Regions from separate parts of the Fundidesulfovibrio magnetotacticus genome, predicted to be linked through region 1. Evidence: riboswitches for the same ligand, from Rfam matches in the RefSeq annotation. Region 1 holds a riboswitch; each other region holds the start of a gene.

Region 1 (2,256 bases):
TAGTTGAGCCCGTCGTGGCGGATAAAGGGGGCCAGGTAGGTGTCCACGTTGTTGAAGGCCTGCGCCCCGGCCCACTCGTTCTGGAGCGTGCCCAGGAAGTTGACCATCTGGCCCAGGGCCGAGTCGAAGTGCTTGGCCGGACCGGCGGACGAGCGCCCTTCCAGGTTGAAGCCCTCCAGGAGCAGGTCGCGCAGGCTCCAGCCCGCGCAGTAGCCGGCCAGGCCGAAGGAGAGATCGTGGATGTGGAAATAGCCGTGGTCGTGGGCGGCGCGCACTTCCTCGGGGTATTTCTCCAGGGCGTAGCGGGCCTGCACGGTGCCCGAGAGGTGGAGCATCAGGCCCTGGAAGCTGTGGGACATGTTGGCGTTCTCGGAGACGCGCCAGTCGGCCTTGGAGAGGTAGGTGTCGATGGTGTCGGCGATGTCCAGGAAGGCCGCCTTCTGCTCGCGCAGGGTGCGGCGCTTCTCGCGGTAGATGATGAAGCGTTTGGCCACGTCGAACAGGCGCGACTCCATGAGCACGCGTTCAACGGTGTCCTGGACGTGCTCCTGGCGGGGCACGTCCACGTCGGCGAGCTTTTCCTCAACCTTGCGCGCCAGGCGCTTGGAGAGCAGCGGGTCCTGCACGCCGCTGGCCTTGAGGGCTTTCAGGATGGCCTGGGCGATGCGCTCCAGGGACCAGGTTTCCAGGCAGCCGTCGCGCTTCTGGATCTGCAAGGGCATGTGCGGTCTCCTTCCCGGCCGGCGGGGGCAGGTAGGTTTGTTCGTTCAGGGTGAAGCACGGGGGCAGTTGCCGTCTGGCTGCGCTCACGTCATCCGGCGTGAGCTCCGGCACGAGGGTGATGCGGAAACGGAAGCGGGCGGGATCCCGCGCGGCCAGGGCGAAAACCGCCTCCAGCCGCTCGCGGGCCGCCTCCGGGGAGGCCGCCCCGCCCGTGAGGACGGGGTATTTCTCCCAGGGGCCTTTCACGTCCACGGCGAAACACGTGCGCGGGCACGCCTCGAAGAGCCGCTCCACCACGTCCGGGGCCATGCCGTTGGTGTCCACCTTCACGGGCGGCCCAAGGGCGTCGAGGGCCTGCACCAGCGGGAAGAGCCCGGGATCGAGGGTGGGCTCGCCCCCGCAGACCACCACGCCGTCGAGCCAGCGCGCCCGTGCGGCCAGGCCCTTGAGGACTGCGGAAGCGTCCAGGGCGGGATGGCGGCTGGGCGTGAAGGCCAGCGAGGCGTTGTGGCAGGTGGGGCAGCGCAGGTTGCACCCGCCCAGGTAGAGGACGGCGGCGCTGCGGCCCGGCCAGTCGCACAGCGACAGGGGCGTGACGGCCCGGATGCGGGGCAGGGGCGTGGCGGTGGCGTGGCGTGCGTGGTGTTCCATTCTCGTCTCAAAAATTCAAAGGTGCTCGTAGCAGAATCGGCAAGCCCCATGAAGTAAAAAAAGGTGCATCATTCTCAAGTGTTGCCGATATGCAATCGCAACACCTCGAAAGGCCGCGCCTTTTCAAAAACAGGCAAAACGCAACGTCGGGAAGCCGAAGGGTGGTGGGCGGACGCCTTCACGGCGGCCGAAGTCCGGCAGCCCGCCGCCCGTGCGCGGGGCGAGGCCATCGCATCCCTGGAACGTCTTCTGGCTTCCGGCCGGGTGGTGCGCGGGGCCTTCCCGGGAGCGTCTCCCAGTGGCTTACCGCCCGGTATCGTGCCGGTCACAGCAGCGCGCCTGCGACGGATTCGCACCGTCTTCCGTTTTCCAGGGCGTCGGTGGGGAAAATATTCCCGGGCTGGTGGAGTGTCAAACCGAAAGAGGAGCGCCTGCGCGCAACCCCCTCATCTGGCGTGGAAAATAGTTCCGTCGTGCACCCAGAGCTGGGCCAGGGGCCCTTGAAGGACGATCTCCACGCGCAGGGTTCCGTCGCGGGTCAGGGATGGATCGAGACGCAGGGGATAGCGCGCCGAAACAGGCGTGATGCCCTCTCCCGGGCGCTCCAGGCGCAGGCGCTCCAGGCGCGATCCGTCGGGGGCCACCTGGTAGATGGCCACCAGGGACCTTTCCCCCACGCGCGGATAGGCCGTGACATGCCCCGTGCCGGCCGGAAGCTCCGCCGTGAGCGTCGCGCAGGCCTGGCCGGGGCCGGGCGCGAGCACCGTCCAGCCGGGATACTCCGGCTCGGTGCGCCGCACCAGGCCCTCAGGCAGCGGCCCCAGGCGCTGGCCCGGAAGGCCGCGCTCCAGGAAGCGCTCGCCCAGGTGAACCGCCAGGGCA
Region 2 (2,256 bases), on a different contig from region 1:
AGACGGCGGCCAGGGCGTCGGCGTCGGCCGTGCCCTTGAGCACGGGAACGGCCTCGATGCCCGCTCGGGCCAGCGCGGACTTCCAGGAGCCGTCCTCGTCACCCGCCATGTCGTTGCGGGCGTGGTCTCCGGCCACGGCCAGGAGCGGCAGGAGCCAGGCCTTCTTCACGCCGCGCTCCTTGAGGGCGGCCAGCACGTCCTCCTGCGAGGGAACTCCCTCCACCGTGCCCACGAAGGCCAGGGGGTCGGCCTTCCACAGGCTCCACTGCAGGCCCGGGTAGTAGATGTTGGCCGGGTGCTTGGTGCCGTGCCCCAGAAACACCAGGGCCTCTCCGGGCCTGCGCCCGGCGGGCGCCAGGGCCGCCAGGGCCCGGGCGGTCTTCTCCACGTCGTCGGCCGTGGCCAGCAAGGGCCAGCCCGTCACCACCTTGTCCATGCCCTTTGGCATGCCGGAGAAGGCCCGCGCCGTCTCGGAGAGTGCATGGAACTCCTCGCCGGGGATGGTCTGGAGCGACTGCACCACGACCTTGGTGAAGCCCTCGTCCGCCATTTTGGCCAGGGCCTCGGCCGGGGAGTCGAACTTCACGGGCTTTTTGCCATCGGCCAGCTTGTGGCGCACCATGGAGGACGTGTAGCACAGGCGGATGTCCACCCCGGGGAAGGCGGCCTCGAACTTCTTCTGGAGGTTCCTGTAGGCCAGGTCGGCCTTGGGGACCGTGGTGCCGAAAGCCGCCAGAAGGATGCCGACGCGCTCGGGTTTCGGCCCTCCATGGGCCAAGGCCAGGGGCGCCAGGGCCAGGAGGACGAAGCACAGGGCCAGGGCCGCCGCGCGGCGCGGGTGATGAACGAAAGACTGCATGGAGCTGCTCCCTTGGAGCTTGGCTGTTGCCGGGGCGCGCAAAAAGGGCCGCCTTCCGTCCCAACAAGGGAGCGGGAGGCGGCCCGTATTCGCCCTCCGGAGCATCCGCGCGCGGCAATAGCCCGTCGCCGTGCGGGAACCTGAGACAGGGTCCGGGCAGGTCTTCCGACTCGTTCCATCCGCCCCGGCCTTCCCGGGCTTGACCCAGTGGCGCGCGAAAGGGCGGATTGCAAACGGAACTCACGGCGGCGGGGACCGCTCCCGATTTCCACGGGATTCCCTATTCTCCCCCCGGAAGGGGGCACCCGGACCCGGTCAAGCTATCCCCGGCGGCGGGAGAAAGTCAACTCGCGGGGGCGGGAGGGCGGGACGCGGGGCGCTCCAACACCGCAACCGCGCACTGGTGGCTGCTTCGGCAATCCACCTTCCGGCCTAGCCGCGAAACAGCGCCCACACATCCTGTGCGGAGGGGAGTTCCCGAATGCCATCAGCCGATCATCAACGCATTTCCGCATGCAGCCACGAGGCAAGTCATCACTCCCCCTTGAGGCGAGTCCCGCGTCCTGATAGCGGCTAGAGAATCGTGCCCAATGACTAAAACATCCCTTGAGGAATGAGAGGTCGCTCCATGGAGGCTGACAGCCCGGCCGTGATCATCGGCGCGATGATCATCGCCATGCTTCTCGGCCCCATCGCGGGGGTCTCCCTCGCCCTTGTGGACAGCAACACGAAACATCTCCTGAAAGGCCTGGCCACCCTGGCGGTCGGCGCGGCCGGAGTCGTCGTCACGGCCCTGGCCATCGGGGTCATCCACAACGACCTGCCCCTCACCGCAGAGATGCTGGCCCGGGGGCATCACCAACTGGCGTTGGGCGCATTCCTGCTGACCTTCACCAACATCGTGGCCATCCAGTTCTCATCTTCGGTGGTTCTTTGGTTCACGGGCTTCCGCGGCATCAGCCACACGCGAGGGCTGTCGCTGATGACTTTCTTGAAAACCAACAGCGTCAGCATCCTGATCCTGGCCGTGCTGGCCGTGGTCCTCACCAACAGCATGCACGAGACCATGGGCCGGAAGATGTACGAATCCACCACGAAGTATGCCCTGCAGCAAGAATGTCTCGGTTCGGAGGGTTGTTACCTGGCGGACGTGAGGTTCAGCGAAGGCACTGGCAAAAACGCCGTCATCAGCGACGTGGTGCGCGGACCCAATCCGCCGAATCCGGAGCGGATAGCCGCCGTTGAGAGCAAAATGCCCGCGCACCCGAAAGGCAGACCCATCGAACTCCGGGTGCGCTACGTCCCCACGACGACCATCACGCGCGACGGCGTGCTCTACGAGGGCGACGAGACGCCCCACGCCGCGCCGTAAGCCCGGGATGACGCCCGCGCGCCCG
Region 3 (2,256 bases), on a different contig from region 1:
CTGCTCCTGGTTCTGGCCCTGTCCCTTGCGGGATGCGCCTCGCGCCATACCGAGGTGGCCCCGCTGCCCGCCGCCCAGGCCCCCCAGTGGAAAACCGGCGACTGGTGGCGCTTCTCCGCCAAGACCAGGAGCCCCTACGCCCTGGCCGAGCGCATGGAGGTGCGTTCCGTGGGCGACGAGATCGTCCTGACCGGCGACGGCGACCAGGCCCGCAAGGCCGTGCTCGGGCGCGACCTCTCCGTCAGGAGCTCCAACGGTTCGCTGCTGGCCTACTCCGTGGATTCGGGAACCGACGCCTACATCTTCTTCCCCCTGGCCGTGGGCCAGACCCGGACCTTCACCCAGAACGCAAGCACGGCCAAGGGCAGCGCAAGCTACACCAACACCGTCACCGTGGAGGCCTCCGAAGAGGTCACCACCCCGGCCGGGACCTTCAAGACCTTCCGCATCAAAGTGCAGAAGAGGAACACCACCGGCTGGAGCGGAACCTACACCCTCTGGTACTCCCCCGAGGTGGCCTATTTCGTGCGCATCACCGACACCCACGGCCACAACGCCGTGCTCCAGGAATTCGGCAGGAAGTAGCCCGAGGTTTGACCTTCGGACCGCGAGAGGGTATCAACCCTCTGTTTGCGTTCGACATCTCGGAACACGGTGCGAATCCGTGGCGAACCCGTCGCTGTAACCGGGGACGCGGGAGGACATGGCGAAAGCCGGTCACTGGGGGTTTCCCCGGGAAGGCCGTCCCCGCGCGGAGGATCCGGAAGCCAGAAGACCTGTCGAAACGCCGCCCCATCGGAACCTGAAGGCAAAGGGTTCCGGCAGGTTCTTCCTGCCGGAACCTTTTTTTTGTCGCAACCCCAGCCACGGAGGAAGCATGAAAGGCAAACACAAGAAGGACGTGATCGCCGTCCGCAAGTCCTGCAAGGCCGACGGCGTCGGCCTGTCCCACTACATCCTCATGGACCCCAAGAAGTAGCGATGCCTTCCACGAGCAATCAGGCGGCCCCGGAGAGGGGCCGCCACTTCAACACCGGCTCCGGCCCCGCGCTCCAACCCGTGGACATCGGCCACCGCGACTACATGGCCGTGGTGGACCCCGACACGGCCTTTTGGGCCCTGGTACGCACCGAGAAGCTGGGACAGACCCTCGCCAGCCGCAAGTTCATGAAGGCCTATGCCTCCCAGGCCGACCGCTTCGCCGAGGAGATGCGCCGCCTGCGCTTCGGGCTCACGCCCTCGGCGGTCTATTTCAACCCCACCGAGCGCTGCAACCTCAACTGCGCCTACTGCTACATCCCGGCAGCGATGCGTTCCGGCGGCGAGCACATGTCCCGAGAACGCCTTCTGGAAGCCCTGGACAGGCTCAAGGCCCACTTCGACGCCACGCTCCCGGAGGGCACGCGCCCCCAGGTGGTGTTCCACGGGGCGGAACCTTTGCTCAACCGGGAAGCCATGTTCGCGGGCATCGAGCGCCATCGGGATCATTTCCGCTTCGGCATCCAGACCAACGCCACGCTCCTGGACGAAGAGGCCATCGCCTTCCTCACCGGGCACGGCGTGGGCGTGGGCGTCTCCCTGGACGGGGCCAGCGCCGCCGTGGCCGACCGCGCCCGCGTCACCTGGGGCGGGGAGGGCGTTTCGCGCAAGGTGCTGTGGGCCATGGAGAAGCTTGCCGGGTATCCGGCCTTCAGCGTCATCTGCACGGTCACCGAAGGCAACGTTCGCACCCTGCCCAAGGTGGTGGAGTTCTTCCACAAGCACGGCGTGGGAACCTGCCTGCTGAACATGGTGCGCTGCACCCTGCTCGGCGCGCGCAAGATCAAGCCTGACGAGGATTTGGCGGCCCGCTGGTTCGTCAAGGCCCTGGAACGCTCCCACGAACTCTACAAAGAGACCGGGCGCAAGCTCGTGGTGGGCAACTTCGCCAACATCCTGCTGGCGATCCTGGCCCCCACGGCGCGCCGCCTGATGTGCGACATCTCGCCTTGCGGCGGCGGCCGCTGCTTCTTCGCCCTCGCCCCGGGCGGCGACGTGTTCCCCTGCAGCGAGTTCATCGGCCTGCCCGACTGGCGGGGCGGCAACCTCTTCGCCGACAGCCTGGGCGACATCCTGGAGAGCGCGCCCTTCAAGGCCGTGACCGGGCGCAAGGTGGAGGACATTGAGGAGTGCTCGCGCTGCGCCGTGCGGCACTTCTGCGGCTCGCCCTGCCCGGCCGAGGCCGCCGAGATGAACGGCGGCATGGACCGCAAGGGC

Evidence for each region. Region 1 has a riboswitch for cobalamin ahead of NNJEOMEG_RS13315 (radical SAM protein). Riboswitches for the same ligand answer to the same signal wherever they lie in the genome.
Region 2: it holds a riboswitch for cobalamin, as region 1 does, so the genes downstream of both, NNJEOMEG_RS12930 (sirohydrochlorin cobaltochelatase) here and NNJEOMEG_RS13315 (radical SAM protein) in region 1, are expected to answer to the same signal.
Region 3: it holds a riboswitch for cobalamin, as region 1 does, so the genes downstream of both, cbpA (modified peptide precursor CbpA) here and NNJEOMEG_RS13315 (radical SAM protein) in region 1, are expected to answer to the same signal.

The regions. Positions count from the first base shown of each region.
Region 1 covers NZ_BLTE01000012.1:83,236-85,491, reverse strand. The annotation lists gene NNJEOMEG_RS13320 (ribonucleoside triphosphate reductase) at 1-665, opposite strand, end outside; gene NNJEOMEG_RS13315 (radical SAM protein) at 583-1,374, opposite strand; cobalamin riboswitch at 1,597-1,788, opposite strand; gene NNJEOMEG_RS13310 (glycosyltransferase family 39 protein) at 1,821-2,256, opposite strand, start outside.
Region 2 covers NZ_BLTE01000011.1:167,357-169,612, reverse strand. The annotation lists gene NNJEOMEG_RS12930 (sirohydrochlorin cobaltochelatase) at 1-859, opposite strand, end outside; cobalamin riboswitch at 998-1,183, opposite strand; gene NNJEOMEG_RS12925 (DUF389 domain-containing protein) at 1,488-2,231, shown strand.
Region 3 covers NZ_BLTE01000010.1:108,376-110,631, reverse strand. The annotation lists gene NNJEOMEG_RS11800 (TapB family protein) at 1-585, shown strand, start outside; cobalamin riboswitch at 647-776, shown strand; gene cbpA (modified peptide precursor CbpA) at 878-979, shown strand; gene cbpB (peptide-modifying radical SAM enzyme CbpB) at 982-2,256, shown strand, end outside.